4 regions of the Dactylosporangium sp. NPDC000521 genome follow, and region 2 is predicted to be linked to each of the others. Evidence: riboswitches for the same ligand, from Rfam matches in the RefSeq annotation. Region 2 holds a riboswitch; each other region holds the start of a gene.
The links. A riboswitch is a leader RNA that binds a small molecule or an ion and turns the genes downstream of it on or off. The one in region 2 is predicted to bind cobalamin.
Positions count from the first base shown of each region.

Region 1 (7,345 bases), on a different contig from region 2:
CAGGACCCATACGTGGCGATGCTCTTCCTCGCCTGCCTGTCCGCCCTCACCCTCACGGCCGCCGCCGTCACGACCCGACGCCGCGCCGCTACGATGGCCGTGTGCTGATCTTCGGCTGGGGCTGGCGCGCGACCCACCTGCGCACCCTGACCCTGCGCTGCCCTCACTGCGGCAACACCGCCGCCCACCCGCTCTACAAGCGCGTCCTGAAGCTGTCGCTGTTCTTCATCCCGCTGATCCCGCTGCGGGTGAAGCACACCGTCCAGTGCACCGCCTGCGGCACCTCCCGCGACGTGGACCCCGGCAACATCCACTGAAGCCCAGCCGGCCACGGACCCGTCGGTGCTCTGCCGGCACCGCCGACGCATCGATCACGACCAGGAATTCTTTACCGATTGCCAGCAATCCGGCAATCGGTAACCAGGCACGCACCGCGAAGGTCGCCCATGCATGCGGCCGCTGAGGGCGGGGGCGTGCGGCTGGTTTGGGAAGGACCAGCGATCGGTGGTGGGGTGGGTCACGCGAGGGCTGCCCTTGCGCACGGCCGCTGAACGGCGGCGTGGCGGCCTGGTTCGTGGGCTACCGGCAACTGGCGACCGGAAGTCGGCAATCGGGTGTGCACCAGCGACGGCCGTGGTCGGGCGTGCGCCGCGCCGAGGTGGAGCGGCTCATCGACGGGGCCGGCACGCGGCCGCGGGAGTGCGCCGCCGCCGAGGGCTGACCAGAGAGCCGCTGCCGCCGCGGACGGGCGTATCCGCGAGCGGGCTGTCGCGGCCCGAGGCCGGGAGGCGCCGCCCAGCGCCGGGCCTACCGCTGTCCCGCGAAGGTTGCTTCAAGGTGGCCGTCGACCGGTTGATCGGGGCGTCGGCGACGGAGGATCCGCGCGCACACCGGAAGCCGCCGCGAAACGGGTGAGGCGGCGGCGTCGCAGTGGCCCGCTGACAGGAGCCGGTGCGGGTCATCCTCGGCGAAGGGAGAGCTGACGCCGCGGGCCTGGGAAACGGTGAAGGCGACGGAACACCGCTCCGCCGCCTTCAAGGAACCGAATCGGTCAGACAGCCACCGGGTGCGCGTCCGACACGACCGGGCGCTGGCTGCGCTCGGTGAGGTAGCCGAACAGCAGGCCGAGCGTGGCCCAGGTGACCGCCTGGGTGCCGAGCGACGCGAGCCGGAACCGCCACAGCAGCACCGGGGAGAACCCGTCGGGCACCTCGTTGACCGCCGGCAGCAGGGCGATCGCGACCCCCACGACGGCCGCGGCGCCGACGACCGCGAGGGTCGTCGCGTTCCACGTGCCGAAGCGCGGCTGCAGCGACCGGCTGACGACGATCGCGCCGAGCACGGCGGCGACCCCGATGACGATCATCAGGAAGTACAGGCCGGTCCGCTGCTGCAGGGTGTCCGCGTTGCCGGTCGCGGGCGGGTTGGCCGGGTACTTCAGGAACGGCACGAGCGCCACCCCGACGAACCCGGCGAGGGCGACGACAGCGGCCGTGGCGCGGGCGCTGAGCCGGCCGATGCGCCCGATCGTGACCGCGACCGCGATGGCGAACAGGCCGCCGAGCGCGACGCCGTACACGACCGACGCGGTGGCCAGGCCGAGCGTGCTCTGCACGGTCCGGCTGACCGGCCCGTGCTCATGGTCGGCGGCGTGGGCCTCCTCGAACGCGATCGCGTCGTTGATCGGGCCCTCGCCGAACAGGTAGGCGAACAGGAACGCGGCCACACCGGCGACCAGGCCGGTGATCATGCCGCGGACCAGGAGCGTCCGCGCATTCAACATGCTGGCGCCCCGGCTCAGTGGCAGGGGAAGCCGAGCAGGTGCCGGCCGTCGTGGACGAACTCGTGCACCGTCGAACCCGACACGACCGAGGTGATGCCCTGCTCGGCGCCGACGAAGTACAGCAGCACGACGGCGAGCACGACGCCGAACGTGGCCCACGGCAGGATCTGCCGCAGCGGGATCGGGGCCGGTGCGGTGGCCGGGGTGGGAAGAGCCGAGATCGATGCCATGATGCAGCCTCCTGCGGGATTTCGCGTCCCATCGAGCGTTGTCGTGACCGTGCCCGGGTCTGACTCCCACCTGCGTGGTTACAGCGGCGCGACCGTGCCGGGCTTGCACCGGCTTCCGTTCACTGTCACGTGTACGTTTCGGACGGTACGGACGGCGTACCAGCGTGTCAATCGAACGGCCGATTCGGGCACGAGAATCGCGCGCCGCGCCGCTGGTCAGCGTGGCCGGCGGCCGGCGCAAGGGTGATCAAGTTCTCGGTGGGGTGAGGGCGGCGAGATCGGTACCCACCTTGTGCAGGCCGTCGAGCCGCCGGTCGAGGGACGCGCCGGTCGGGCTGAGGAACTCGGCGTACTTCGCCCGGATGAGCCTGCCGTTCGCCGTGAACGCCCACGGGTAGTGCTTGTCCGCGGCGGCAGCGACCTGCGGACCGTGATCCGCCCAGTGCTGACCGGTGGCGCCGGTCAGCCGCGCGCCGGCCGAGTTCCTCGGCTGCACCGAGAGGCTCGGCACCTCACCCGGCAGGGCGAGCACGAGCGCCGTGTGCCGGCGGTCCTTCTCGACGAAGTCGAACACGTGGAACGCCCGGTCGCGGAACGTGCCGGTGACGACGGCGCCCGCGGCCGGCTGCAACTGCGACCAGCCGAGCCGCAGCGCCAGGACCGGGTCGGACCGCTCGAACGTGTAGCCGCGCCGCTTCGCCCACCGCTTCCGGCCGATGCGCGTCCGCAGCGACGACACGACCCCGGCGCCGGCGAACAGGCAGAACAGCGTGCCGACCCCGCCCGTGATCCAGGAGCCGGTGCCACCGGAGGTGAACGCCACGCCCCACGCGATCGCCGCGATCACGCCGGCGACGACGAAGATGAAGCATCGGGTCTGGTAGGGGGCGATCACCGCCAGCGGCTCGTCGGCGCCGAACCGGACCACCTCGACCAGCGACAGCACGAAGAACAGCAGGGCGAGCCCGCCGAGCAGCAGCGCCGCGGACCCGAGGATCCGCCACGCCCGGTCCTGCCCGGCGATCGCCTCCGGGGAGTTCTCCTTCGCGTACCGGTCGACCATCTGCTGGTAGGTGCCGCCATCGTCACGGGTGCCGCCGTAGACCAGGCACGTGTCGAGCGGCCGCATCGTCTTGCCGTCGCAGGTCGGCGTGTAGTCCGCGATGCGCTGCGCCGACTCCTGCTGCCGCTGCGCGGCGGTGCTCGTGCCGGCCGCCACCATCTGCCATCCGGCGAGCAGGAGGACGCCCGCCAGGACGATCCGGACGAGTAGCCCCATGTGCCGTCGCTTCACGCCGCATTTATAGCAGCCGATGCCTTGCCGCTGCTGCCCCGTGACCCGGGATGCCGCGTGGACGCCCGTGGGTGGTGCTTGTCGGCGGCGGCGCCGTCCTGCGAGCCGGCGCGGCTGCCGCGTGCGCGTGCTCGGCCCGACCGTCGCCATCCGCCGCCGACCGGCAGCAGGCATCCGGACGAGACGTCGCGCCGGATGCGCGGCGGCCTCCGCCTGGTGGCGGCCGGCCCTATCCGGCGAGCGCGGCCACGAGCGCGTCGGCGCGGCCTGTGCCGAACACGCCGGTGAGCAGCGCCAGCTGTGACAGGTCGGCGAAGTCGACGACGACCCGGCCGCGCTGGAGGAACCTGCCGTCGCGCCGGGCCCGCAGGACCGCGGTGCGCGGCACTGCCGCCCGCAGCCGGAAGCCGCGCAGGTCGTCGTCCATGTCGGCGAGGACCAGCCGCCGGTCCGTGACGACACAGTGGACCATCGACGCGTCCCCGATGCTCCGGTCCAGCTGCACCGCGCACGAGTCGGCGGGCCCGGTGACCGCATACCCGCCGATCGCCTTGTCGACCTCGACCCGGATGACCGAGTCGGCGCCGACGAGCACCGCGACGACCCGCTCCCACGCCTGCTCCGGCTCGGCGTCCGGCGTGTCCCGCAGGGCCGCCACCGCCGCGTCCCGCACCTCGGCCGGGGCGCCGGCCACCAGCTGCTCCAGCTCGTGCCGCGAGCGCCGCGGCCGCTCGCCGCCGAACGCCGTCCGGCAGTGGACGGCGGCCCGCAGCTCCTCCCCGCCGGCCAGCTTCTCCAGCTCCGCATGGTGCAGCCGCAGCGCGTCCATGCCGGCAGGATAGCTCGCGGGTGAGCGGCGCCGAGCGCTGCCGGGATCGACGGGCCGCGATAATGTCGGTCCGTGGGCGTGATGATGGACTACTTCGCCGCGACCGAGCAGGAGCTGGCGGCGCTGGACCTCGAGCTGGGTCCGGCCGGCAACGACTGGCCGTACGTCGACTGCAAAGGCTGGATCCTCGAGGTCGAGGAGTTCGCCGCGGAGATCGACGGGCGGGACCCGAGCGAGTTCGGCCGGGACGAGCCGCTGCGCCGGGCCGACGACCCGGAGTTCCTGGGGCCGTGGACGGTGCGGATCAACGCGGAGCTCGTCGACACCCTCACCCGGCTGGAGGAGGGGCAGATCCGTGGCTACGCGGACCGGTACCTGCTGGAGGACTGGGAGGCCGCGCGGCTCGTCGCGCTCGCCGGGCTGGCCAGGTCCGCGGTCGCGCAGGGACGCTCGCTCTACTCCTGGTCGTCGGCGTAGCCGGACACGAGCTGGTCGTCCGCGCGGCCGGACCCGAGCTGGTCCGTGCGGCCGGACCCGAGCTGGCCGTCCGCGCGGCCGGACACGCCGGACACGCCCGGCGCGCCGGACACCAGCAGGGTCCACAGCTGCTCGCGGACCTTCGGCGGCAGCCGGTGGCCGAGCTCCTTGCGCCGCACCAGCACGAACCCGTTCGGGTCGCGCGGGCGCCCGGTGCACACGAACTCGATCGCCTGCACGGCGAGCGCCGGCTCCGGCCACGTGCCGTCGGGTGCGGCCTGGATGGCGGCGACGGCCGCCGCGGCCCGCGAGTCGACGTCGTCGATCAGCGCGTACTCGGCCCCGTCGGCGGGCCAGCGCTGCGCACGCAGGTCAATGTCGCGGAAGTCCACGTCGACGAGCTCGGCGTCGGTGAAGTCATTGCCGCGCCATTCGTTGCGGCTGCGGCCAGGGGTGCCGGCCATGGCGCCGGTGGCGCCGTTGAATACGGTGTGCCACACCCGGCCGCGGAACACGCATTCCACGAACTCCGCGCATTCGGTGTTAAGCTCCCGGATCCGGGCGTTGTCGAACAGGCAGCGCTCGAAGCGCACGTCGCCGAGGTACGTGTTGCCCAGCGGGAACCTCGTGCGCCGGAACACGCAGTCGACGAATCGCGTCTGGCTCTGATGGCCGACGCTGAACGTTTCAAAGGAAGTTTCCGAGAAGTTACATCGAAGAAAAGTTCCGCCATAGGCACCGAACGTGTCGAACGAACGGCCCGAGAAGTCAACATCGGCCAATTCCACGTGACGGTGTTCCACCCGTAGCAGATCCACGTCTGGACGTTACCAGTCACCCGCACGCATGGCCGGGGACGATTCCGACCCAAGCCGTTCGGTGCCGAATGTGGTCTTTGTCCGGTGGGGCGCTCAGTCGTCGAGCCGGTCGCGCAGGGCCAGGAGCGGCCCGTCCCAGTCCCGCGCCAGGGCGGCGAGGAACTGCTGGGCCACCTTCATCGACGCCGAGTCGAGGCGGAACCGGACCCGCCGCCGCTCGCCCGGCTCGGCGACCACCAGCCCCGCCTCGGCCAGCAGGCCCAGGTGCTTGGCGATCGCCTGCCGGGTGATCGGCAGCTGCCCGGCGAGCTGGGTGGCGGTGGCCGGCCCCCCGGCCGCGAGCGCGGCGAGGATCCCCCGCCGGCTCGGGTCGGCCAGGGCGACGAAGACCTCCTGTGCCACCGCCTCCGGATCAGGCCTGTCCATCGAGGTACGCGACGAGCTCGCCGAGCTCGCTGGTCCAGCCCTTGGTGTTGCCGGTGTACGCGGTGTTGTGCACGGTCTCGTCCGGCACCTGCGCGAAGCCGCTCTCGACCATCGTCAACGTGGTGCCGTCCGCGGTGGGCGTGAGCGTGAACTCCACCTGGTTGCGGCGCGGATCGTCCTGGGGCAGGCCGTAGATGGGCCAGGTGTAGGCGAAGACGTGCGGCGGGTCGACGCGCGTGATCGTGAGGGTGGCGGTGTCGCCGCTGTCCCAGATGAGCCTGGCCGTGCCGCCGACGCGCAGGTCGACCTCGGCCCGGTTGCCGAACCAGGTGCCGAGGCCCTCGGCGGTCGTCAGCGCCGCCCACACCTTCTCCGGCGGGTGGGCCAGCCGCAGGGTGCGCTCGATCCGGTCGGGGAATGTCATGTCCGCCTCCATGTAGCAACCACTCAGTTGCGTCAAACGTATAGCAATCACATGGTTGCGTCAACCGGACCGTACGTTCTACCACCGCGCCGCCGCGGCGGGCCGCGCGGTGGTGTTCACGGCGACATGAGAAGGGGGCGGCACCGGGCCGCCCCCTTCGTGCATGAGCGGGGTCAGGCGATGGGCTCGACCCAGATGTTGCGGTAGAACAGGTTCGCGCCGGGGTCGCCGTGGTCCTGCAGGCGGATCTTGCCGGCGGACGGGCCCTCGGCGGCGCCGTTGCCGGTCGGCCCGTCGATCGCCACGTTGTTGTGCACGGTCACGCCGTTCCACACCACCGTGACCCGGGCGTTCTCCGTCTTCGTGCCCGACGCGCCGAACCGGGCCGCGCGGAACGTGACGTCGTACGTCTGCCACGTCTGCGGGGCGGTCGCGGCGTTGCTGGTCGGCGCGATCTTGTTGTAGATCGACGCACACTCGTCGATGCCGATGCTCGGGTCACCGAACGAGTCGAGCACCTGCAGCTCGTAGCGGTCCTGCAGGTAGATGCCGCTGTTGGCGCGCTGCTGCCCGGTCACCTCGGGCGGCAGCGCGGGCAGCCAGAACTCGACGTGCAGCCGGAAGTCGCCGAAGCTCTCCTTACTGCGGATGTCGCCGCCGAGCACCTCGACCCCGCCGTTGCCCAGCGGCCACGTCACCGCGGCGCCGCCGGAGCCCTCGAAGTTGTTCATGTTCGAGCCGTCGAACAGCACCACCCGGCCGGGGTTGGCGCCGCCGGACGCGTACGCCTCGAACTCGTAGATCCGTGCGGCGCCGTTGCCGTCGCTGGCCGGGGTCGTGATGTTCAGCCGGAGGTACCGCGCCTGCACGGCGGTGAAGTCGTGCGTCGTGGAGCCGAGGGTGTTGCCGGTGACCGTCGCGACCGTGGTCCACGCGGTGCCGTTGGTGCTCACCTGCAGGTTGAAGTCGCGGGTGTTCCAGGCGCCGTTCTCGCCGCCGGCGCCGGCGTGCTTGAGCACGATCCGGCCGACGCTCTGGTTCGCGCCGAGGTCGACCTGCAGCCA
Region 1 covers NZ_JBIAYW010000001.1:940,069-947,413, reverse strand. Annotated here, with positions in the region: gene ACFY3L_RS04515 (hypothetical protein) at 1-108, shown strand, start outside; gene ACFY3L_RS04510 (zinc-ribbon domain-containing protein) at 102-317, shown strand; gene ACFY3L_RS04505 (CbtA family protein) at 1,052-1,783, opposite strand; gene ACFY3L_RS04500 (CbtB domain-containing protein) at 1,798-2,013, opposite strand; cobalamin riboswitch at 2,050-2,181, opposite strand; gene ACFY3L_RS04495 (hypothetical protein) at 2,261-3,307, opposite strand; gene ACFY3L_RS04490 (hypothetical protein) at 3,537-4,136, opposite strand; gene ACFY3L_RS04485 (hypothetical protein) at 4,209-4,613, shown strand; gene ACFY3L_RS04480 (hypothetical protein) at 4,592-5,254, opposite strand; gene ACFY3L_RS04475 (ArsR/SmtB family transcription factor) at 5,525-5,857, opposite strand; gene ACFY3L_RS04470 (SRPBCC domain-containing protein) at 5,844-6,281, opposite strand; gene ACFY3L_RS04465 (discoidin domain-containing protein) at 6,455-7,345, opposite strand, start outside.
Region 1: another riboswitch for cobalamin. It lies ahead of ACFY3L_RS04500 (CbtB domain-containing protein); the one in region 2 lies ahead of cobN (cobaltochelatase subunit CobN).

Region 2 (7,345 bases):
CGCTTGCGTGTGTTCCGCGGTGACTTCGGTGTTCGGGCGCGGGCCGATCCGTCCGCGTGTGCGTGTGGCGGGATGCCGCTCGCGTGTACCTCCCGTGGCGGCTTCGGTGTTCGGGCGCGGGCTGATCTGTCCGTGTGTGTGCGTGTGGCGGGATGCCGCTCGCGTGTACCTCCCGTGGCGGCTTCGGCGTTCGGGCGCGGGCTGATCTGTCCGTGTGTGCGCGTGTGGCGGGATGCCGCTCGCGCGTACCTCCCGCGGCGGCTTCGGCGTTCGGGCGCGGGCCGATCCGTCCGCTGGTGGCCGTGATCGCAGCGGAATGCCGCTCGCGCGTGCGGCTCGCAGCCATTCCCGACGTTTGAGCGCCGGGGCGATCCCCTCCGCTGGTGGGTGTGATCGAAGGACGAGTCTCGTTGTGATCAGGAACGTTCACCGGGCTGACGGTGGTGTGGTTCCTCGTCGCGGTGTGCGGTCCGGCGGCCCCCGACGGAGGGGTGAGCCGGCCGCGGCGATGGCCGAACCGCTGCTGATCGGCCTCAGCCCGCCAGCTGTCCCCACGGGTGGTGCGATGCACCACCCGGACAGCGTCACCAGCGCGTCGTCGAGGCATACCGACACTCAAGCACAGGGGTACGACAGAAAATCCCGGCCGACGTCTGCGGGCACAGCACGATCCTCCGCATTCTCTGGCTCTCGACCGGCGGGCCGGACAGTATGGGACGCATGGAGCAACCCGACTGGCACGGCCCGCTCACCGAGGCGTACGAACAGGCGACCCGCTTCCTGACCGGCCTCCCCTCCCGCCCGGTCGGCAGCAGCGCCGGCCCGGATGAGCTGCGGGCGGCGCTCGGCGGGCCGCTGCCCGACGCGGGCACCGACGCGCGTGAGGTGATCGCCCGGCTCGCCGCCGCGGCCGACGCCGGGATCGTCGCGTCGCCGAGCGGCCGCTTCTTCGGGTTCGTCATCGGCGGCGCGACGCCGGCCGCGCTCGCCGCGGACTGGCTCACCGCCACCTGGGACCAGAACGCGGGCCTCTACACCGCCGGCCCGTCCGCCGCGATCGTCGAGGAGGTCGCCGGCGGCTGGCTCCGCGACCTGTTCGGCCTGCCGGGGCACACCTCGGTCGGCTTCGTCACCGGCGCGCAGATGAGCCACGTGACCGCGCTCGCCGCGGCCCGTCACGAGGTCCTGCGCCGCGTCGGCTGGGACGTCGAGACCGGCGGCCTGCACGGCGCCCCGCGCATCACGGTCGTCGCCGGCGCCGACCGGCACTCGACCATCGACCGCGCGCTGCGGTTCCTCGGCATCGGCACCGCCGCGCTGGTGCCGGTGGGCGTCGACGACCAGGGCCGCATGCGGCCGGACGCGCTGCACACCGCGCTCGACGACATCGACGGCCCGGTCATCGTCTGCGCCCAGCTGGGCAACGTCAACACCGGCGCGTGCGACCCGATCGCCGCCATCTGCGACATGGCCCACGCGCGCGGCGCCTGGGTCCACGTCGACGGCGCCTTCGGCCTGTGGGCCGCGGCCAGCGCCCGCCACCGGCACCTCGTGACGGGCGTCGACCGGGCCGACTCCTGGACGACCGACGCCCACAAGTGGCTCAACGTCCCTTACGACTCCGGCCTCGTCTTCTGCGCCCACCCCCAGGCCCACCGCGCCGCCATGGGGGTCCGCGCCGCGTACCTCGTCCACGCGGGCGGCAACGAACGCGACGCCCTCGACCACAACCCGGAGTTCTCCCGCCGTGCGCGCGGTTTCCCCGTGTACGCGGCCCTGCGCACCCTCGGCCGGACCGGCGTCGAGGCCCTCGTCGACCGCTCCTGTGCGCTCGCCACCCGCTTCGCCACCCACATGGGCGACGCCGTCCTCAACGAGGTCGTCCTCAACCAGGTCCTGCTCACCTTCGGCCCGCAGACCCCGGCCCTCATCCACCATGTCCGCGAGGAGGGCACCTGCTGGGTCAGCGGCACCACCTGGCAGGGCCAGCCCGCCATGCGCTTCTCCGTCAGCAACCACTCCACCGACGAGTCGGACATCGACCGCGCCGCCGAGGTGATCCTCCGCCTCGCCGCCTCCTGACCAGGCGGCGCCGGCGCGGGCCGCCGCGATGATGCTCGAAGGACGAAGACGGCCACCCCGACAACTTCGATCACACGACCCGGGGAGGGCACGGCCTACCCCCGGGTCAGGACGCACGCAGCAGTCGCATCACGCCGCGGAGCGGCGCATCGGGGTGCGGGTGAGCATCACCGCCGGGACCCGCCGCGGCGGCGGTGGGGCGGCAGCGCAGCGCAGCTCAGTGGTTGTCTTCGAGGTCGCCTTCGGTTTCGAGGTACACCTGGCGCAGGGCGTCGAGCGTGGACTGTTCCGGGTGTTCCCAGAGGTTGCGGTCGGCGGCTTCCAGGAGGCGTTCGGTGATGCCGTGCAGGGCCCACGGGTTGGACTCGTCGAGGAACTTGCGGTTCTCGGGGTCGAAGACGTAGGACTCGGCGAGCTTCTCGTACATCCAGTCCGCGACGACGCCGGCGGTGGCGTCGAAGCCGAACAGGTAGTCGACGGTGGCGGCGAGCTCGAAGGCGCCCTTGTAGCCGTGGCGGCGCATGGCGGCGAGCCAGCGGGGGTTGACGACGCGGGCGCGGAAGACACGGGCGGTCTCCTCGCTCAGGGTACGGGTGCGCACGGCGTCGGGGTTGGTGCTGTCGCCGACGTAGGCGGCGGGGGCGCGGCCCGTCAGCGCCCGGACGGTGGCGATCATGCCGCCGTGGTACTGGAAGTAGTCGTCGGAGTCGGCGATGTCGTGCTCGCGGGTGTCGGTGTTCTTGACCGCCACGCTGATCCGCTTGTACGCGCCCTCCATGTCGCCGCGGGCGGGCAGGCCGTCCAGGCCGCGGCCGTACGCGTAGCCGCCCCACACCGCGTACACCTCGGCCAGGTCGGCGTCGTCGCGCCAGTTGCGGCTGTCGATGAGGGGGAGGATGCCGGCGCCGTACGCGCCCGGCTTGGACCCGAAGACGCGCAGCGTGGCGCGGCGCTCGTCGCCGTGCGCGGCCACATCGGCGGCGACGTGGGCGCGGACGAAGTTGTCGGAAGGGGACTCGTCCAGCGCCGCGACCAGCTGCACCGCGTCGTCGAGCAGCGCGACCACGTGCGGGAACGCGTCGCGGAAGAAGCCGCTGATGCGCATCGTGACGTCGATGCGGGGGCGGCCCAGCTCGGCGAGGTCGATGGGGGCGAGGCTGACCACCCGGCGGGACGCTTCGTCCCAGACGGGCCGGACGCCGAGCAGCGCGAGCGCCTCGGCGATGTCGTCGCCGGCGGTGCGCATGGCGCTGGTGCCCCACATCGACAGGCCGACGGAGCGCGGCCACGAGCCGTGGTCGGCCTTGTAGCGGGCGAGCAGCGAGTCGGCCATCGCCTGCCCCGTCTCCCACGCGAGCCGGCTCGGGATGGCCTTCGGGTCGACGGAGTAGAAGTTGCGCCCGGTCGGCAGCACGTTGATCAGCCCGCGCAGCGGCGACCCGCTCGGCCCCGCCGGCACATAACCACCGTCCAGGGCGTGCAGGACCATCGTCAGTTCGTCGCCGGTACGGGCCAGCCGTGGCACGATCTCCCGTGCCGCGAACTCCAGCACCCGTACCACATCCGGCGAATCCGAAATGTCGGTGATGTCGGATGTGGGCCAGCCCCTGGACTCCATCTCCGCCACCAGGGCGCGGGCCTGCGACTCGGCCTCGTCGACCGAGACGCGGGCGGTCGAGCCCTCGGTCAGGCCGAGCGCCTCGCGCAGGCCGGGCAGCGCGACCGTGCCACCCCACAGCTGCCGGGCCCGCAGCATCGCCAGGACCAGGTCGATCCGCGCCTCGCCCGACGGCGCGACACCGAGGACGTGCAGCCCGTCGCGGATCTGGACGTCCTTGATCTCGCACAGCCAGCCGTCGATGTGCAGGATCAGCTCGTCGAACCCGTCGTCGCCCGGCCGGTCCGCCAGGCCCAGGTCGTGGTCGAGCCGCGCGGCCTGCAGCAGCGTCCAGATCTGCCCGCGGATCGCCGGCAGCTTCGCGGGGTCGAGGGCCGCGATCGTCGAGTGCTCGTCGAGGAGCTGCTCGAGGCGGGCGATGTCACCGTACGACTCCGCGCGCGCCATCGGCGGGATCAGGTGGTCGACCAGGGTGGCGTGCGCCCGCCGCTTCGCCTGGGTGCCCTCACCGGGGTCGTTGACCAGGAACGGGTAGATGAGCGGCAGGTTGCCGAGCGCCGCGTCGGCACCGCACGAGGCGGACATCCCGACGGTCTTGCCCGGCAGCCACTCGAGGTTGCCGTGCTTGCCGACGTGCACGACCGCGTGCGCGCCGAACTCGTCGGCGAGCCACCGGTACGCGGCCAGGTAGTGGTGGCTCGGCGGCAGGTCGGGGTCGTGGTAGATCGCGACGGGGTTCTCCCCGAACCCGCGCGGCGGCTGCACCATCACCACGACGTTGCCCTCGCGCAGCGCCGCCAGGACGATCTCGCCGCCGGGGTCGCGGGACGTGTCGACGAACAGCTCACCGGGCGCCGGTCCCCAGTGCCGCTCCATCCCCTCCCGCAGGTCGGCGGGGAGCGTGTCGAACCAGCTCCGGTACCGGGCGGCGGAGATCCGGATCGGGTTGCCGCGCAGCTGGTCCTCGGTGAGCCAGTTCACGTCCTGCCCGCCGGCGGCGATGAGCGTGTGCATCAGCGCGTCGCCGTCCTTCGGGAAGCCGTCGGCGCCGACGTACCCCTGCGCGTGCATCGCCTCGAGCAGCCGCACGACGCTCGCGGGCGTGTCCAGGCCGACCGCGTTGCCGATCCGCGCGTGCTTCGTGGGGTACGCGCTGAGCATCAGCACGATCTTGCGGTCCTCGGGCCGCAGGTGCCGCAGCCGGGCGTGCGCGACCGCGGTCCCGGCGACCCGGCCGGCCCGCTCCCGGTCGGCGACGTAGACGGTGAGCCCGTCGGCGTCGATCTCCTTGAACGAGAACGGCACCGTGATGATCCGCCCGTCGAACTCCGGGATCGCGACCTGCGTCGCGGTGTCCAGCGGCGACAGCCCGTCGTCGTTGGCGTCCCAGGTGTCGCGGGAGCTCGTGAGGCACAGCCCCTGCAGGATCGGCACGTCGAGCGCGGCCAGGGCGCCGACGTCCCATGCCCCGTCCTCGCCGCCGGCCTGCGCGTCGGCGGGCCGGGTGCCGCCCGCCGCGAGGACCGTGACGACGAGCGCGTCGGCCTGCCGCAGCGTGTCGAGCAGCTCCGCCGGGGCGGCCCGCAGCGACGAGGCGAACACCGGCAGCGCCCGCCCGCCCGCGTCCTCGACCGCCTCGCAGAGCGTCTCCACGAACGCGGTGTTCCCCGCCAGGTGGTGCGCCCGGTAGTAGATGATCCCGACGGTCGGGCCCTCAGCCTTGGAATCCCGGTCCAGCGGTCCCCACGCGGGGGTCTTCACCGGCGGCGCGAACCCGTGACCGGTCAGCAGGACCGTGTCGGAGAGGAAGTTGTGCAGCTCGGCGAGGTTGGCGGGGCCACCCTCGGTGAAGTAGGCGTGGGCCTCCGCGGCGACGCCGGCGGGCACCGTCGAGTGGCGCATCAGCTCCGCGTCGGGCAGCGCCTCACCGCCGAGCAGCACCACCGGAAGTGACAGGCGCAGCAGCGTGTCGAACCCTTCCTGCCAGTCGCGGTAGCCGCCCAGGAACCGGACCACGACCAGGTCGGCGCCGTCGGCCAGGGCCGGCAGCTCCTCCACGGTGAGGCGGGACGGGTTGGCCAGCCGGAACGCCGCGCCGCTCGCACGGGCGCTGAGCAGGTCGGTGTCGGACGTCGACAGCAGCAGGATCACGCCGGGGTCCTCCCTCGGGGTCCGCGCCCCAAGTCGGTCGGGAAAGGTCCGGCGGCGGAGAGTGTCCTGGCTCCCGGATCGGCGCTCGCCTCCGGCCTTCCCGGGCTCGCACCCGGTGGCCGTCGTCTCCGGCCGCCGGGGCGCTGGGCCCGGTGGCCGTCGTCGGAGGTCCACTCCCCGGTCACAGTGGCGGGACCGCGCCGGATTCACACCGGCTTCCTCCACACGTCGCCGTACAGCACCGCCAACTCTGCCGTTCCCCGCTTCCTTGAGTCAAGCTGGCCCTCTGTGACCTGTTGGGCGGCTCGCTCGGTCGGCTTTCGTGGGCCGGGTGGGGCGCTGCGCAGTAGTATCCGGCCCGTGCAGGCTGCCAGTGGACGCGACGCTCCGGACCGGTGCCCGGGCGCCGTGCAGGTCCACGCGGCGGCCGACGGCGGGCTGGCCCGCGTCCGGCTGCCCGGCGGGCGGCTGACCGTCGCCGCCCTCGCGGTCCTCCGTGCCGCCGCCGCGGACCTCGGCGACCCCGCCCTGGAGCTCACCTCACGCGGAAATGTGCAGGTCAGGGCGCTGCGGCCGGACGCATCGCCGGAGCTGGCGGCCAGGCTCACCGCCGCGGGGCTGCTGCCGTCGGACACCCACGAGCGGGTCCGCAACATCGTCGCCAGCCCGCTCAGCGGCCGCGACGGCCGCGGCGAGCTGGACGTGCGGCCGGTGGTGGCCGCGTTCGACGCCGGCCTGTGCGCCGACCCCGCGTTGGCGGCGCTGCCCGGCCGGTTCCTGGTGACCGTCGACGACGGGCGCGGCGACGTGTCCCCGCTCGGCGGCGACGTCGGCCTGCACGGCGACCGCCTCCTCCTCGCCGGGGCCCCGACAGAGTGCCGGGCCGGCGACAACTCCGCTGAGCTGCTGCTCCGGGCGTCCCGGGCGTTCCTCGACGAGCGCGCGGCGCAGGGCGGCACCGCGTGGCGCCTGGCCGAGCTGACCGACGGCCCGGCGCGGGTGGCCGCCCGCCTGGGGTGCGCCCTCAGCTCGGGCGCCGGCCGGCTCGCGGGCTCGCCGGGGCCGGCGATCGGATCGACCCCGCAGGTCGGGGGACTGGTCGCGCTGACGGTGGTCGTACCGCTGGGGCTGCTGACACCGGAGCAGTCGGCGGCGCTCGTCGCGGCCGCGCCGGGAGAGATCATCGTCACGCCGTGGCGGACCGTCGTCGTGCCCGACGTGCCGGTCGAAGAAGCTGGACCTCTCGAGTCACTGCTGACGGCCGCCGGCCTCGTCACCGATCCCGCGTCGCCGTGGGCCGGGGTCACCGCGTGCGCCGGCCGGCCCGGCTGCGCCAAGGCCCTCGCCGACGTGCGCGCCGACGCCCGCGCCGCCGTCCTCAGCGGCCTTGACCATGCGTTGCCGGTGCACTGGGTCGGCTGCGAACGGCGCTGCGGCGCACCGAAGGGAAGGCACGTGGAGATGCTCGCGACCGCCGACGGCTACCGTCTTCAG
Region 2 covers NZ_JBIAYW010000011.1:10,505-17,849, reverse strand. Annotated here, with positions in the region: gene ACFY3L_RS32420 (pyridoxal phosphate-dependent decarboxylase family protein) at 721-2,082, shown strand; gene cobN (cobaltochelatase subunit CobN) at 2,300-5,851, opposite strand; cobalamin riboswitch at 5,890-6,112, opposite strand; gene ACFY3L_RS32410 (precorrin-3B synthase) at 6,212-7,345, shown strand, end outside.

Region 3 (7,345 bases), on a different contig from region 2:
GGATGTCGGCGGCGAGGGTCTCCCGGACCGGTTTGCCGTTCTCCCAGGTCTCGGCGACGGCAAGGGCCTCGAGGTTCGCCTCCATCCGGTCGGCGATCTTGTTGAGGATGTTCGCCCGGTCGGCGGCCGAGGTCCGGCCCCAGGCGGGTGCGGCGCCGTGGGCGGCGTCGAGGGCGAGCTCGACGTCGTCGGCGGTGCCCCGGGCGACCTCGGTGAACGTCTGGCCGGTCACCGGGCTGGGGTTCTCGAAGTACTGCCCCTTCGCCGGCGGCACGAACTGCCCACCGATCCAGTTGTCGTAGCGCGGCTCGTAGCGCATCTTCGCGCCGGACGTGCCGGGCGCGGCGAAATCGGTCATCGTGGGTGACCTTCCGTCAGCTGCCGCCGTCCCTCGTTGGACGGTTGGGCCGTGACGGGCACGGTAGTTTCGCGGACGTTACTTGAACGTTGCGTCGGCACTCAGCCCGTATTCGTCGCGCAGCTGCCGTACCCGCGCATCGGCCACGCCGCGATGTGCCGAGGGGTGCGGCGCGACGGCGGCGAGCCGCTCCCACACCTGGAGGTCGTCGAAGCCGCTCCGGTCGGCCCAGGCCCGGACGAGGTCGGCGTCGGACGAGGCGAGCACCGCCGAGCGGAGCTGGGTGTGCAGCCACTGCCGTTGCCGGGCCACCCCGGGCGCCTCCGAGCTCGGCAGCAGCGGTCCCGGGTAGCCGGCGAGGGCTCGGTCGAGGTGGTCGCTCCGCAGCGCGGCCGCCACGTCGGCGAAGTCCGCGCCGACAGCCGTGCGCAGCCGGTACGGGCGCGAGAGGAGCAGGTCCCCGACGACGTGCCGCAGCCGGTTCAGCTCCACCCGCAGCGTTGCCGGGTTCGCCTGGTCGTCGTACAGCAGGCTGAGCAGCTGCTCACCGCTCAGCCCGTCCGGGTGCAGGACCAGCATGATCAGCAGCTCGGTGTGGCGGCGCTGCAACCGGATCGTCCGCCCGTCGAGGTGGAGGATGCCGTCGCTGCCGCCGAGCGCGGACAGTCGTGCGCCGGGCGCCCACAGCCGGGGTGGTGCGTGGAGCTGCCGGGCGAGCTCGGCCTCGGAGGCGCGGGCCGCCGAGCGGACCAGCGCCAGGCTCAGCGGGTTGGCCACACCGTGCCCGCCGGTGATGTCGACGACGCCCAGCACCTGCCCGGTGACCGGGTCGTGGATCGGCGCGGCCGAGCACGTCCACGCCTGCACCGACGGCAGGTAGTGCTCGGTGGCGAAGATCTGCACCTCGTGGTCGAGTGCCAGCGCGGTGCCGGGAGCGTTGGTGCCGGCGTGCGCCTCGTCCCACCGGGCGCCCTCGACGAAGTTCATCCGCTCGGCGCGGGCCCGGGCGACCCGGTGACCCTCCACCCACAGCAGCTGGCCCGCGGCGTCGGACACCGCCATGAGGTAGTCGCCGTCGTCCGCCGTGTCGCCGACGAGCTGCCGCAGCACACCGATGACCCGGGAGAGCGGGTGCGCCGCCCGGTAGGCGGACAGGTCGTCGTCAGCGAGCAGGACCGGCGGGCTCGCGTCCTGGCCGACCCGCGCCGCCGACGACCGCTGCCAGGACCTGGCCACGACGTCCCGCAGCCCCGGGCCGGTCCCGGCGAACGCGCGGGTGGACAGGAACCGCTCGTGGGCGGCCGCGATCTCACGGGCCCGCCGCTGCGGGTCCGTGCCGACGTCGGCGAGCCACGCGTTTCCCATCAGCTCCCGCTACTTGGCGCCCTGCCAGGCAGGACCGCAGGTCGCCGCCGGGCTCGTCCACCAAGGGTGCATCCGCCGCGGGGGCTGCGCAACCTGCCCCGCCGGTGCAAGTCACCTGCCGCGTGCCCTCCGTATGTGCGCGGCGCTCCGGAGCCGCACGAGCGATCAGGGCGCGGTGACGGTGTTGCGAAGGCCGCCTGCTGCCGCCTGCTGCCGCCGGATCGCCGTGTCGAGATCGGGCCCGAGGCCGCGGTGGTCCACGGTGCCACCGATCAGTGGGCGCCGTCCGGTGACAGCGGCGCGGCCGACCGGCCGATCGCGTCGAGGAACCGCACGGCGGCCTCGGTGTTCTCCAGTCGCCACGTGAGTAGGGTCTGGTCGAAGCCGGACGCGGCGGCGTGCCGGCGTCGCAGTGTGTCGCGCACCGGGACCAGGATGTCGTGCTGCGCGGCGATCAGGCCGGCGGGGTCGTCGCCGCGGCGGGTGAGCAGGGCCAGCTTCGCCAGCAGCGTGGAGCGCATGTCCCGCACGTGCCGGACCGGCTCGTGCAGCCACTCGGCGACCGCCGCCGATCCGGCCGGGGTGATGGCGAGGATCGAGCGTTGCGGGCCGCGGCTGCCCGCCTCGGTGGTCTCGACCTGGAGCAGGGCGAGCCCGGTGAGGCGGTCCAGGCAGCGGTAGACGATCGGGCGGGGGATGTGCCACACCCGGCCGAGCGCGCCGTCCTCGGCGGTGAGGGCGGCGATCGCGAAGCCGTGGGTGGGCCGCTCGTCGACGACGGTGAGCACGACCCAGTCGGCGAGGGACAGCGACGGCAGCTCACCCATCGCGTCAGCCTACGGCGCGGGGTTCCGTCCGCGTCGCATCCTCAGTAGTCTCATTGCGACTACCAGTTCAGGGAGGTGCGGCGTGATCGCGGGGCACCTCGGCGACGGCACGCCGATCCACGCGCCGGTCGGCGTCCTGCTCAGCGACGGCGACCGCGTCTGCTGCCACCTGTGCGGGCGCTGGTACCTGTCGGTGGCCAGCCACCTGCGGGTGCACGGCTGGACCAAGGCCGCCTACATCGCCGCGTTCGGCCTGGAGGTCGGCAACTCGCTGGCGGGCCGGCTGACCCGGCAGCGGCGCGCGGAGGCGCTGCGGGCCCGCCAGCGTCGCGAGCCGGCCGTCCAGCAGGCGCAGGCGGCGGCCCGGGTCCGGGCGCGCAGCGGCGCCCTGACGGCCGCCGCCGCAGAGGCCGCCCGGGGCCGGCCGCATCCGCAGGAGCGCCTCGCGAAGACCCTCGCGGCCCTGGCGGGTGTTCGCCCCGCGGCCCGCGCCGAAGGCAACCGGCAGCGGTCCGAGCAGCACCTGTCCGACGTCAGCGCGAAGGTCGCGGCCCAGTTCGGGTTCGCGTCCTTCGCCGGCTACGTCCGGGACCGTCTCGCGAGCGGACGGAGCCTGGCCGCGATCAGCCGCGAGGCCGGGCTGCACAAGGACTGGCTGTCCCGGCACCTGCCCGCGATCGCGCCGGACCTCGCCGCGCAGCGCACGCGGATCCGCACCCACCCCGGCGATGCCCGGCTGCTGCCGGCCGCCCGGGCCGCCGGTCATGCCGGCGTCGGCGCGTACCTCCGCCACCGCCACCTACGGCAACACCGCACGGTCGCCGCGATCGCCGCCGAGGCCGGGGTGACGCGCTGGTCGGTCCTCGCGGCGATGGAGCGGCACGGCATCGCCGCGGTCCCGCACGCGACGAAGCGGCACCGGGCCGCGAGCCGCAGCTCGAGCGCCGCCGCACCGTTCGGCTTCACCTCGGTCGCCGCGTACGCGGCGCACCGGCGAGCGGAGGGCGCGACGTGGCGGGCCCTGGCCGCCGAGTCCGGCCTGCCCGAGTCCACGCTGCAGCGGCACGCCTCGGGCCGGGGCGCCTGACGGCGGTGCACCAAGAGCGTCCATTGTGGACGGCGACGGCGATCCGGAGCCGAGCCGGACGGCCGCCGCCGGGCTGAGCACATCCAGGACCTCCCAGGAGAACCCGCCCGGGAACGCCTTGTGGAAGATGCGGTGCGAGGACTCCAACGACTCCTGGCCGGTGCGGTAGAACGGGCCCTCGCCGATGAGGATGCTCATCACGCTGTGCCGAACGGGGCCGAGCGGGCGCCTCGGAGTGAGGCGCCCGCCCGGGCGGTAGTGGATCGTCAGTCGCCGCGCAGTTCGGCGGCGGCCGCGACGAGGCGCCGCAGCGACGCCTCCACCTCGGCGTAGCCTCGGGTCTTCAGGCCGCAGTCGGGGTTGACCCAGAGCCGGTGGGCCGGCACGGCGGTGACGGCACGGCGCAGCGCGCCGGCGACCTCGTCGTGGGACGGCACGCGCGGGGAGTGGATGTCCCACACGCCCGGTCCGACGCCGCGGCTGTACCCGATGGCGGCGAGGTCGTCGAGGACCTCCATTTTCGAGCGGGACGCCTCGATGCTCGTGACGTCGGCGTCGAGCGCGTCGATGGCGGTGATGACCTCGCCGAACTCGGAGTAGCACAGGTGCGTGTGGATCTGCGTGCCGTCCGCGACGCCGCTGGTCGCCAGCCGGAACGAGCCGACGGCCCAGTCGAGGTACGCCTTCTGGTCGGCCTTGCGCAGCGGCAGGGTCTCCCGCAGGGCGGGTTCGTCGACCTGGATCACGGTGATCCCGGCCGCCTCGAGGTCGGCGCACTCGTCGCGCAGGGCGAGGGCGACCTGGTCGGCGGTGTCTGCCAGGGGCTGGTCGGTGCGCACGAACGACCAGGCGAGGATGGTGACGGGGCCGGTGAGCATGCCCTTGACCGGCTTGCTGGTCAGCGACTGCGCGTAGGCCGACCACTCGACGGTCATCGGTGCCTTGCGGGCCACGTCGCCGTAGATGATCGGTGGGCGGACGCAGCGGGACCCGTACGACTGCACCCAGCCGTGGTCGGTGGCGGCGAACCCGTCGAGCTGCTCCCCGAAGTACTGCACCATGTCGTTGCGTTCGGGTTCGCCGTGCACGAGGACGTCGAGACCGAGGTCCTCCTGCAGGCGGATGACGCGCTGGACCTCCTCGCGCATCCGGACGGTGTATCCAGCCGCGTCGAGGGTGCCTGCCTTGACCGCGGCGCGGGCCTCGCGCAGCTCGGCGGTCTGCGGGAACGACCCGATCGTCGTGGTCGGCAGGTCCGGCAGCAGCAGCCGCTCCTGCTGCACCCGCGCCCGGACGGCATAGGAGCCCCGCCGCCGGTCCGCCGGGGACAGCGCGTCGAGCCGGGCCCGGACCGGCGCGTCGCGCCATGCGGCGGGGACCGGCGGCAGCGGCGCGGGCAGGTGGGCGGTGCCGTCGCGGACCGCCCGGCCGAGCAGCACGACCTCGTCCACCTTCTGCCGGGCGAAGGCGAGCCGCTCGTGCAGCGCCGGGTCGAGCCGGGTTTCGACGGACAGGTCGACCGGCACGTGCAGCAGCGAGCACGACGTGGACACTGCGACGTGGTCGGCCAGGGCGGTGACGGTCGCGCCGCGGACGGCCGCGGTGCGCAGGTCGGTGCGCCAGATGTTGTGACCGTCGACGAGCCCGGCGACGATCGTCTTCCCACCGAGCGGTCCGGACGCGGCGAGGCGTTCGAGGTTGCCGGGGCCGGCGACGAGGTCCAGGCCGATCGCCTCGATCGGGGTCTGCAGCAGTGCCGGGAGGGCGTCGCCGAGTTCACCGAAGTAGGTGGCGACGAAGAGCCGCGGCCGATCGGTCAGCGAACCGAGGCGGGTGTACGCGCGGCGCAGCCCGTCGATCTCCTGCGGGGTGCGGTCCGCGACGTACGCGGGCTCGTCCAGCTGCACCCAGGTCACGCCGGCCGCGGCCAGGACCGTGAGGATCTGCGCGTACACCTCGACGAGGTCGTCGAGCCGGGCGAACGGGTCCGCGCCCTTCGCCAGGAGCAGGAACGTCGCCGGGCCGACCAGCACCGGCCGGGTGGTGATGCCGAGACGGCCCGCTTCCGCGACCTCGCCGAGGGCCTTGACCGGGTTGGCCGCGAACACGGTGTCCGCGTCGATCTCCGGCACCAGGTAGTGGTAGTTCGTGCCGAACCACTTCGTCAGTTCCATGGCCGGCTCGGCCTCGACCCCGCGGGCCATCGCGAAGTACGTGTCCAGCTCGGACAGGCCGAGCCGGGCGAACCGGGCCGGGACCGCGCCGACGGCGACGGCGGTGTCCAGGACGTGGTCGTAGTAGGAGAACGTGTTGGACGGGATCGCGTCCAGCCGGGCGTTGCGCAGCGTCTGCCACACCTCGGCCCGCAGCCCGGCCGCGGTCTCGTCCAGGACCGCCGCGTCGATGCGGCCCGCCCAGTACGCCTCGACGGCCTTCTTCAGCTCCCGGTTCCCGCCGATGCGCGGGTAACCGAGGACGGTGCTCTGCCCGAATGCGGTGCTCACCACAGGGCTCCTTCCCTCGAAGTCGCGACGACCTCAAGGGAGGGGAGGAGGCAGGGGACGGCGCGTCCCGCTTCCGCCCTGACCCTCCCGAGGGGTCGCCGGCGGCGCACACCGGTCGGTGTGCGCGGTGCGGGCAGGTCTTCGGACTCGCGGGCATGACCACGGATGGTCGCCTACTGGCCGTCGCTTCCCAGACCTCACGGTCCAGTGCTCGATGACGGCGGTCGTTCCCACTCACCGCTGCGGGGCAGTCCCGGTGTCGCACCGGGTTCCCTCTTACGACGCCCCGTCCTCACGAACGGCGCGAACCAGCACTGCCGACCATCCTACGGGTGCCCGGCGGTTCCGGAACCCGGCCACCCACCATGTGACACAGCGATTCGTCACAACTGTGCGGTGCCGCTGCCGTCCTGCGCGACGCGGCGCAGGACGGCAGCGGACCGCCGGTCAGAAGTCGTCGTCGAAGCTGACCGTGCCCGTCACGCCCACCTGGTACGCGGAGACGCGGCGTTCGAAGAAGTTCGACAGCTCCTGCACGTCCTGCAGTTCCATGAACGCGAACGGGTTGCGGCTGCCGTACAGCGGCGCGATGCCGAGAGTGGCGAGCCGCCGGTCGGCGACGTGCTGCAGGTATTCGCGCATGTCGGGCAACGACATGCCGGAGATGCCCTGTTCCAGGAGGTCGGCGGCGAACTGCACCTCGCACTCGACGGCCTCGGCGAGCATCTGCCGGACCTGGTCCTGCAGGTCAGCGTCGAACAGGTCGGGCTCCTCGGCGCGTACGGTGTCGACGACGTCGAACGCGAACGCCATGTGCATCGACTCGTCGCGGAAGACCCAGTTCGTGCCCGAGGCGAGGCCGTGCAGCAGGCCGCGGGAGCGCAGGAAGTACACGTAGGCGAAGGCGCCGTAGAAGAACAGACCTTCGATGCACGCGGCGAAGCAGATGAGGTTGAGCAGGAACGCCCGCCGGTCGTCGCGGGTCTTCAGCTCGCGCAGCTCGAAGATCGAGTCGATCCACTTGAAGCAGAAGTCGGCCTTACGGGCGATCGACGGGATGTTCTCCACCGCGGCGAACGCCGCGGACCGTTCGGCGTCGTCGGTGACGTAGGTGTCGAGGAGGTTGAGGTAGAACTGGACGTGGACGGCCTCCTCGAACAGCTGCCTGGAGAGGTAGAGCCGGCCTTCCGGGCTGTTGACGTGC
Region 3 covers NZ_JBIAYW010000007.1:330,630-337,974, reverse strand. Annotated here, with positions in the region: gene adh (aldehyde dehydrogenase) at 1-358, opposite strand, end outside; gene ACFY3L_RS24415 (transcriptional regulator) at 437-1,723, opposite strand; gene ACFY3L_RS24410 (PadR family transcriptional regulator) at 1,996-2,550, opposite strand; gene ACFY3L_RS24405 (hypothetical protein) at 2,633-3,637, shown strand; gene metE (5-methyltetrahydropteroyltriglutamate--homocysteine S-methyltransferase) at 3,904-6,141, opposite strand; cobalamin riboswitch at 6,256-6,469, opposite strand; gene ACFY3L_RS24395 (ribonucleotide-diphosphate reductase subunit beta) at 6,589-7,345, opposite strand, start outside.
Region 3: another riboswitch for cobalamin. It lies ahead of metE (5-methyltetrahydropteroyltriglutamate--homocysteine S-methyltransferase); the one in region 2 lies ahead of cobN (cobaltochelatase subunit CobN).

Region 4 (7,345 bases), on a different contig from region 2:
CGGTCAGCCGAAACCACGCGGCCCGGCTCGAGCAGGAGCATCGCCAGCACCGCGCGCTGTTTGCGGGCGCCGAGCTCGATCGGCTCGTCGTCCCGCGTCCGCGCCTCGATCGGGCCCAGGATTCGAAAGTCGAGCCGCGTCACCGACGCCACGATAGCCGTCTCAGCGACCCGGCAGATCGGCCGAGCGATCCCCGAACCAGCTCCAGACGGACGACGCCGCGCCTCACCTGAGGCCCTGGTCGAAGGCGGGCGGTCGCCGACGACGACGCGTGGGTGGCGTTACATGCCAGTTGGTGATGGCGTTCCGGCCGGCGGTGTCGCCGGGGCCGACGGCTGCATGCCGCCGTGCTCGTGCAGCCGCACGAACCGGGCGGTGTAGGTCTCGCTGTCACCCGTGCCGCTGGTCGTGCCGGCGATGGTGACGTTCGAGCCGGCCTTCAGAACACCAGGTTGCAGTGTGTGCCGGCTCTCGAAGACCCGCAGGTCGCTGCCGAGCGTCCACGTCCTGGTCCAGCCGTCGGCCGACTTCACGGTGACCGACGACTCCGAGATGGACGTGAGCGTGCCCTTCTGCATGGCCACGTGCACCAGTCCGTTCTTGGTCTGGACGGTGCCCTCGCCGTGCTCGACGCCCCTGAGCATGTCCCCGTGTTGCCGCTGCTCGCCTGCTGTCGGACCCGGACTGGGTGCTGTGGTCGCGACACCACCGCCAGGTGGGGCCGGGGTGGGTTGGGCGCTCGCCGCCACCGGTACACCGGCCACACCCGCTGCGGTGAGCACGGCGGCACTGAGCGCAAGGCCGATTCGATGAAACATGGCCCCTCCTCTTCTGGACCAACTGGTCTGATACCACCCCGAACAGCCGCCAAACCACACCGAACGCACCATATCCCCGGCCACATCCCCGGCCACCGTTCAATCCGCGCGGCGTACGTTTGGACGGGGCGTCGCAGAGAGGCGAAGGCCATGTTTCAACGTGCAAGCCGGTGGCGGGGCGATGCGGACCGCCGCGGTGCGCGGTATCCGGTCTCGGTGGCGCTGGACCGCGAGCCAAGTGTCGCCAGCCGGGTGCGGGCGACGTTCGCGCGGCTGCTGCCGACGGCCCCGCCGCCGGCACCGCTGGGAATCCCGGTCGCCGTGATGCTGATCGCGGTCGAGACGTTGGTGCTGCTCGCGCTGCGCCCGGCCGCCGGCACCGGCCAGAGCGGCGAGATCTATCTGCTCGGCGTTCTCATCATGGCGACCGTCTGGGGCGCGACGGCGGGTGTCGCGACGGCGGCGGTCAGTACCATCGCCTACAACTACTTCCTGGTCGCGCCGGCCGGGCTCCATCTCACGCTGCGGCGTGACCTGCGTCAGGTCGTCGTGTTCATGGTCGCCGCGATCCTCATCAGCGGCATCGCCGATCTGGCCCGGTCGCGCGCGGTCGAGGCATCCCAGCGAAGAGCCGAGGCCGACTTCGGCGCCGAACTGGCGCGCACCACGCTCAGCAGCGACGACGTGCCCGGCGCGCTGGCCGTGGCCTCGCGGCACCTGGCGGACCTGCTCAACCTGCCGCGCGCGGCGATCGAGCTCGGCGACGCGCCGCGCGAAGGACCCGACATCGTCATTCCGCTGGACGACCGGGGCACCGTGCCGGGCGTCCTGCGACTGCCGGCCGGCACCCCGCCGGCGACAATGGAACGCGTCGGCGCTCGGCTCCTCCCGTCGCTGAAGGCCGTCATGCGCGCCGTACGGGACCGGGAGCGCATCCTCACCTCGCTGCGGGCGAGCGAGCGCGAGTCCGCGGAGCTGATGGAGCAGCAGGCCGCCCTGCGTCGCGTGGCGACGCTCGTCGCGTGCGGCGCCGCACCGGCGGAGGTGTTCGCCGCGGTGACGCGGGAGCTGTGCCACCTCTTCCACGGCTTCGCCGCGGCGTTGGTCCGCTACGAGCCCGACGGCACCGGCACCCGGGTGTCCGGCTGCGACGAATCCGGCAACGCGCTGCCGCCGACGAACGTCAACATCACCGGAGACAACATCACCGCCACGATCCTGCACACCAGGCGGAATGCCCGGGTGGACGACGACGAGACGGCGACAAGCCCGATCGCGCCGGCCGAGCGCACCATGGAGGTCCACTCCGCCGTCGGCGTGCCCATCCTCGTCGAGGGCGACCTGTGGGGCGTGACCGTCCTCATGTCCTCCAGGCGGGAACCGATACCGGCCAACGCCGAGGAACGCCTCCACGGCTTCACCGACCTCGTCGCCACCGCCATCGCCAACGCCGACAACCGGGCCCAGCTCATCATCTCCCGCGCCCGGCTCGTCACCACGGCCGACGAGGCGCGCCGCAAGATCGAGCGGGACCTGCACGACGGTGCCCAGCAACGGCTCGTGTCGCTCGCGCTGGAACTGCGCATGGCCGCCGACGCCGTGCCGGCCGAGCTGACCACGGTCCGCGACCTGCTGCGCCAGGGCGTGCAGGGCCTGACCGACATGCACCAGAACCTGCGCGAGCTGAGCCGCGGCATCCACCCGGCGCTGTCGTCGCAGGGCGGTCTCGCGCCGGCCCTCAGGGCCCTCGCCCGCAGGAACCCGCTGCCGGCCGAGGTCGACCTGCACATCGGGCAGCGCCTGCCCGAGCGGGTCGAAGTGGCCGCGTACTTCGTCGTGGCAGAGGCACTGACCAACGCCGCCAAGTACTCCCGGGCGTCCGTCGTCTTCGTCGCCGCGAGGGCGGACGACACGACGATCCGGTTGTCCATCCGCGACGACGGCGTCGGGGGTGCCGACATGAGCCTGGGCACCGGGCTCATCGGCCTGCAGGACCGGGTCGAAGCACTGGGCGGCCGGCTGACCGTCGTCAGCCCGCCGAGGCACGGAACGACCCTGACGGCCGAGATCCCGCTCCATCACGGAAACCTCGAACACGGAGACGTCCACGGCGCTCCACCGCGCGCGGCGCGGTGCTCTTCCGCCACGCTGCCGGGCTGCGCTCGGGGCGCGAACGAGCGCCGGACCTGACTCCCGCTCCGGCGGCTCAATGCCCACACATGACGATTCTCAGCGCTGTTGGCACGTTCTATCCACTTTCGTCGCAACACGCGCCCGAGAGCACATCAACGCCACAACGGTCGAATGAGATATTGATTCCGGCTAAGGTCAATGACATTCCGAAACCAAAGGAGAGGTCACTGTGCCATTGACGCAAGCCGATCTAGCGACTCTCGGGAGTGCGCCGATCACCATCAGATCCACGTTCTTTGACAACGTGTACCTCCGCATGGACGGCACCTCGGTGAACGGTGCCGGACCGGGCGGCACCGTCAATTGCCAATTGAATGCCGGTGCCAAGGAACGATTCGTGCTCCGCCCCCAGGCCGACGGCTCCTACTCGGTGGAATCGGTCGCCTCCCCGAACGTGTTCCTGCGCATGGACGGCACCGGGGTCCCCACCACCGGAGCCGGTGGTGGGACCGTCAACTGCCAGTTCAACGCCAACGGCGGCGCGAACCACAAGTTCAACCTCCGGGCCCAGTCGAACGGCTCATTCTCGTTCGAGTCGACCGCATTTCCCGGCACATTTCTGCGCCTGGTCGGCTCGGGCGTCACCACCCGCACCGACGGCGGCGGCGGAATTGTGAACTGCCAGCTCAACGCTAACGGCGGTGCGCACGAATCGTTCTTTCTGGCCCGCGACGACCAGCTGCTGGACTTCGTGATGGAGCGACAGCAGCAGACCTACTGGTGCTGGTCGGCGTGCACGGTCAGCGTCGAGAAGTTCTACAATCCGGCCACCACTCTCACGCAATGCACGCTGGCGAACACCGAGTGGGGACGCAACGACTGCTGCGGTGCGGGTGGGGCCGGAGCATGCAACCGGGGCAACTGGCCGCAGACCCCGATGCAGCGCCTCGGGCGGCTCAATCAGGATCTGCGAACCACGCTGACCGTCGCGCAGATCTCCGACGAGCTCGCCAAGGGCGCACCGTTCATCGCCGATGTCGTCTGGCGGGACGGCAACTCCCACGTCCTGGCGGTGCACGGCCGCAAACAGATCAACGGCGTCGAGTACGTCACTGTCGCCGATCCCGGCTACGGCAGCTCCACCTGGACCTATGACGACTTCTGCGCCCGATACCAGAACATCGGGACGTGGCGCTACTCGTACACCACCAAGCGCTGAGGGGACCACATGCCGCTGCACCTGCCCGAACCGCCGTCGGGCGCACACGACCACGTCAAATCCAGGCTGCACACCATCGCCGCCCACGGTGGTTTCCACACCAAGGCGCTCCGCGGCGCCCGGGCGGACCAGCTGGACGTGTCCAGCCCGCATCAGGTCTTCACCCTCGGGGCGGACGACATCGCCGCGGGAGGCGGCCTCGACCGGGCCGAGCCGGCCGGCTGGCGTTATCTCGTCGAATCGGGCGGGCAGGTCGTCGCCAGCGCCGAGACCATGCCCGCACCGGACGGGACCCAGCGGTTCGCCAACGTCAACGAAGGTCCGTTCGTCGACGCCACCGACAAGGCCATGAAGGTCGTCCGGAAGCTGCCCAAGCTCGAGGCGGCCGGCTTCGAGCTGCGCCTGCTGCGCGTTCCCAGCCTGTACCTGACGGCGCTGTGGCTGCACTCGTCCGCCGAGGACCTGCTCGTGCCGCTGCAGCCGTCACCGATCGGCAAGGAAGGCAAGAGCATGTCCACGGCGGAGTTCTTCAGCGACCTCGCCGAATACGCCCGGTCCCGGCCGTCGCTTCCCCCGCCACCGCCGGCCTGACGGTCGTCGCCCGGCCGGCCCTACCGCACCGTTTCTCAGCAGCGCGATCGGCTCGGCACAGCGGGAGACCGGCGGCTCACGGCCGCGTCCGGTCTCCCGCCGTGCCGGACACCAGGTTCTACCAGCCTGCGCCCATTCGATGTCGTCAATACATTTCCGGAAGATTCCGGTACGGACAACCCTGATCGGGCCGCGATGATCGGCTCGGTATCGTCGGGTCATGCGGTACGTGGCGATCGGGGACAGTTTCAGCGAGGGCATGGGCGACGAGCGGCCGGACGGCATCCCGCGCGGGTGGGCCGACCTGGTCGCGGCCGCGCTGGGCGCCGCCGACCCGCAGTGGCAGTACGCCAACCTGGCGATCCGGGGCAGGCTGCTCGAGCCGATCGTGACCACGCAGCTGGACGCCGCGCTGGCGATGTCGCCGCCGCCGACGCTGGTCTCGCTCAACGGCGGCGGCAACGACATGATGCGCCGCGGCGCGGACCTTCCGTACCTCGTGCGGCTCATCGAAGGGGCGATCGAGCGCTGCGACGAAGCCGGGGTCCGTCTCATGGTCCTCAGCGGCGCCGACCCGTCGGACCACCTGCCGCTCGGACGGGTGCTGCGCCGCCGCGCCGAGCAGCTCACCGAGGCGGTACGGGAGCTGACCGCCCGCCACGGCGTGCTGTTCGTCGACTGCTTCGGCGACACCGAGCTGCGCCGGGCCGGGTACTGGTCGGCGGACCGGCTGCACCTCAACGCCGCCGGCCACCGCCGGGTCGCGGGCCTCGTCCTCGCCGCCCTGGGTGTCGCCGACGCCGAGCACCGGCTCGACGACACCGCGGCGGCGTCCCGCGGGCTGATCGTCCAGGCCCGGTACTACCACCAGCACGTCCTGCCGTGGGTGCTGCGCCGGGTCCGTGGCCGCTCGTCCGGCGACGGACGCGCGGCGAAGTATCCGGCATGGACCAGCGTCTCCTGAGCGGGCAGGCGCCTCGCGGGTGACCGCCTACACCCTGCGGCATAAGGCGCACCCCGCCGGACTGGCGGACCTGGGTGGTCGCCGCGGCTGAGGGCCCTGCGCACGGCGCGACACGCCGGCACAGCATCTTGGGTTGTGAATTCCGACCCGCACCCATATATGGTGTCGCTTGCAGCTGGTTCGGCCGCCCTTCCGGGGCGGTCGTGGCAACAGGGAACCCGGTGTGAGTCCGGGACTGCCCCGCAGCGGTGAGTGGGAACGACCGCCGTCATCAAGCACTGGGCCGCGAGGCCTGGGAAGCGACGGCCAGTAGGCGGCCCCGGATCGATCCTGGGTCATGCCCGCGAGTCCGAAGACCTGCCAGCGCACCGTGCGCCGGGACGGCGTGCGGTGGTCGGATGCCGCGTGGGACGGCTGACGCCATCGCCGGGCGCTGTGCGCCCTTCTGTGGCGGCTTCCCCCTGCGCTCGTCCGGTGGTGATGAGCAGGCGACGAGGGGGACACATGACGGTGACGCAGGACCAGGTGGCGACGGGGAAGGCGCCGGAGCAGCGGCGGCACGCGATGCGGGTCCGCAAGCGCGACGGCGAGCTGGAGCCGGTCGACGTCAACAAGATCGTGAAGGCGGTCGAGCGGTGGGTCGCCGACCTGGACGAGGTCGACCCGCTGCGGGTCGCGACGAAGACGATCAGCGGCCTGTACGACGGTGCGACGACGGCGGAGCTGGACAAGCTGTCGATCCAGACGGCGGCGGAGCTGATCGGTGAGGAGCCGCAGTACTCACGCCTGGCGGCGAGGCTGCTCGCTGCGTACGTCGACAAGGAGGTCCGCGGGCAGGGCGTGGCGAGCTTCAGCCAGGCGGTCCGGCACGCGCACCAGCAGGGCCTGATCAGCGACGCCACGGCAGGGTTCGTGGCCCGCAACGCCCGCAAGCTCGACGACGCCGTCGACCCGGACGGCGACCTGCGCTTCGAGTACTTCGGGCTGCGGACCGTCGCCGACCGCTACCTGCTGCGCCACCCTTCGTCGAGGCTCGTCGTGGAGACGCCGCAGTACTGGCTGCTGCGGGTCGCCTGCGGGCTGTCCACGACGCCGGGTGAGGCGATCGGCTTCTACCGGCTCATGTCCTCGCTCGCGTACCTGCCGAGCTCCCCGACGCTGTTCAACTCCGGCACCGCGCACACGCAGATGTCGTCGTGCTTCCTCGTCGACTCGCCCAGGGACGAGCTCGACTCGATCTACGAGCGCTACCACCAGGTGGCGAAGCTGTCGAAGTTCTCCGGCGGGATCGGCATCTCGTGGTCGCGGATCCGTGGCAGAGGGGCGCTGATCCGCGGCACCAACGGCAGGTCCAACGGCATCGTGCCGTTCCTCAAGACGCTCGACGCCGGGGTCGCCGCGGTCAACCAGGGCGGCCGGCGCAAGGGCGCGGCGTGCGTGTACCTGGAGCCGTGGCACCCGGACGTCGAGGAGTTCCTGGAGCTGCGGGACAACACCGGCGAGGAGGCCCGCCGCACCCACAACCTCAACCTCGCCAACTGGATCCCCGACGAGTTCATGCGCCGGGTCGAGGCCGACGCCGACTGGTCACTGATCGACCCGTCCGACGCTCCCGAGCTG
Region 4 covers NZ_JBIAYW010000007.1:321,718-329,062, forward strand. Annotated here, with positions in the region: gene ACFY3L_RS24360 (ATP-binding protein) at 1-143, opposite strand, end outside; gene ACFY3L_RS24365 (hypothetical protein) at 282-644, opposite strand; gene ACFY3L_RS24370 (DUF4118 domain-containing protein) at 1,035-3,008, shown strand; gene ACFY3L_RS24375 (C39 family peptidase) at 3,268-4,170, shown strand; gene ACFY3L_RS24380 (hypothetical protein) at 4,180-4,761, shown strand; gene ACFY3L_RS24385 (SGNH/GDSL hydrolase family protein) at 4,982-5,725, shown strand; cobalamin riboswitch at 5,885-6,105, shown strand; gene ACFY3L_RS24390 (ribonucleoside-diphosphate reductase subunit alpha) at 6,230-7,345, shown strand, end outside.
Region 4: another riboswitch for cobalamin. It lies ahead of ACFY3L_RS24390 (ribonucleoside-diphosphate reductase subunit alpha); the one in region 2 lies ahead of cobN (cobaltochelatase subunit CobN).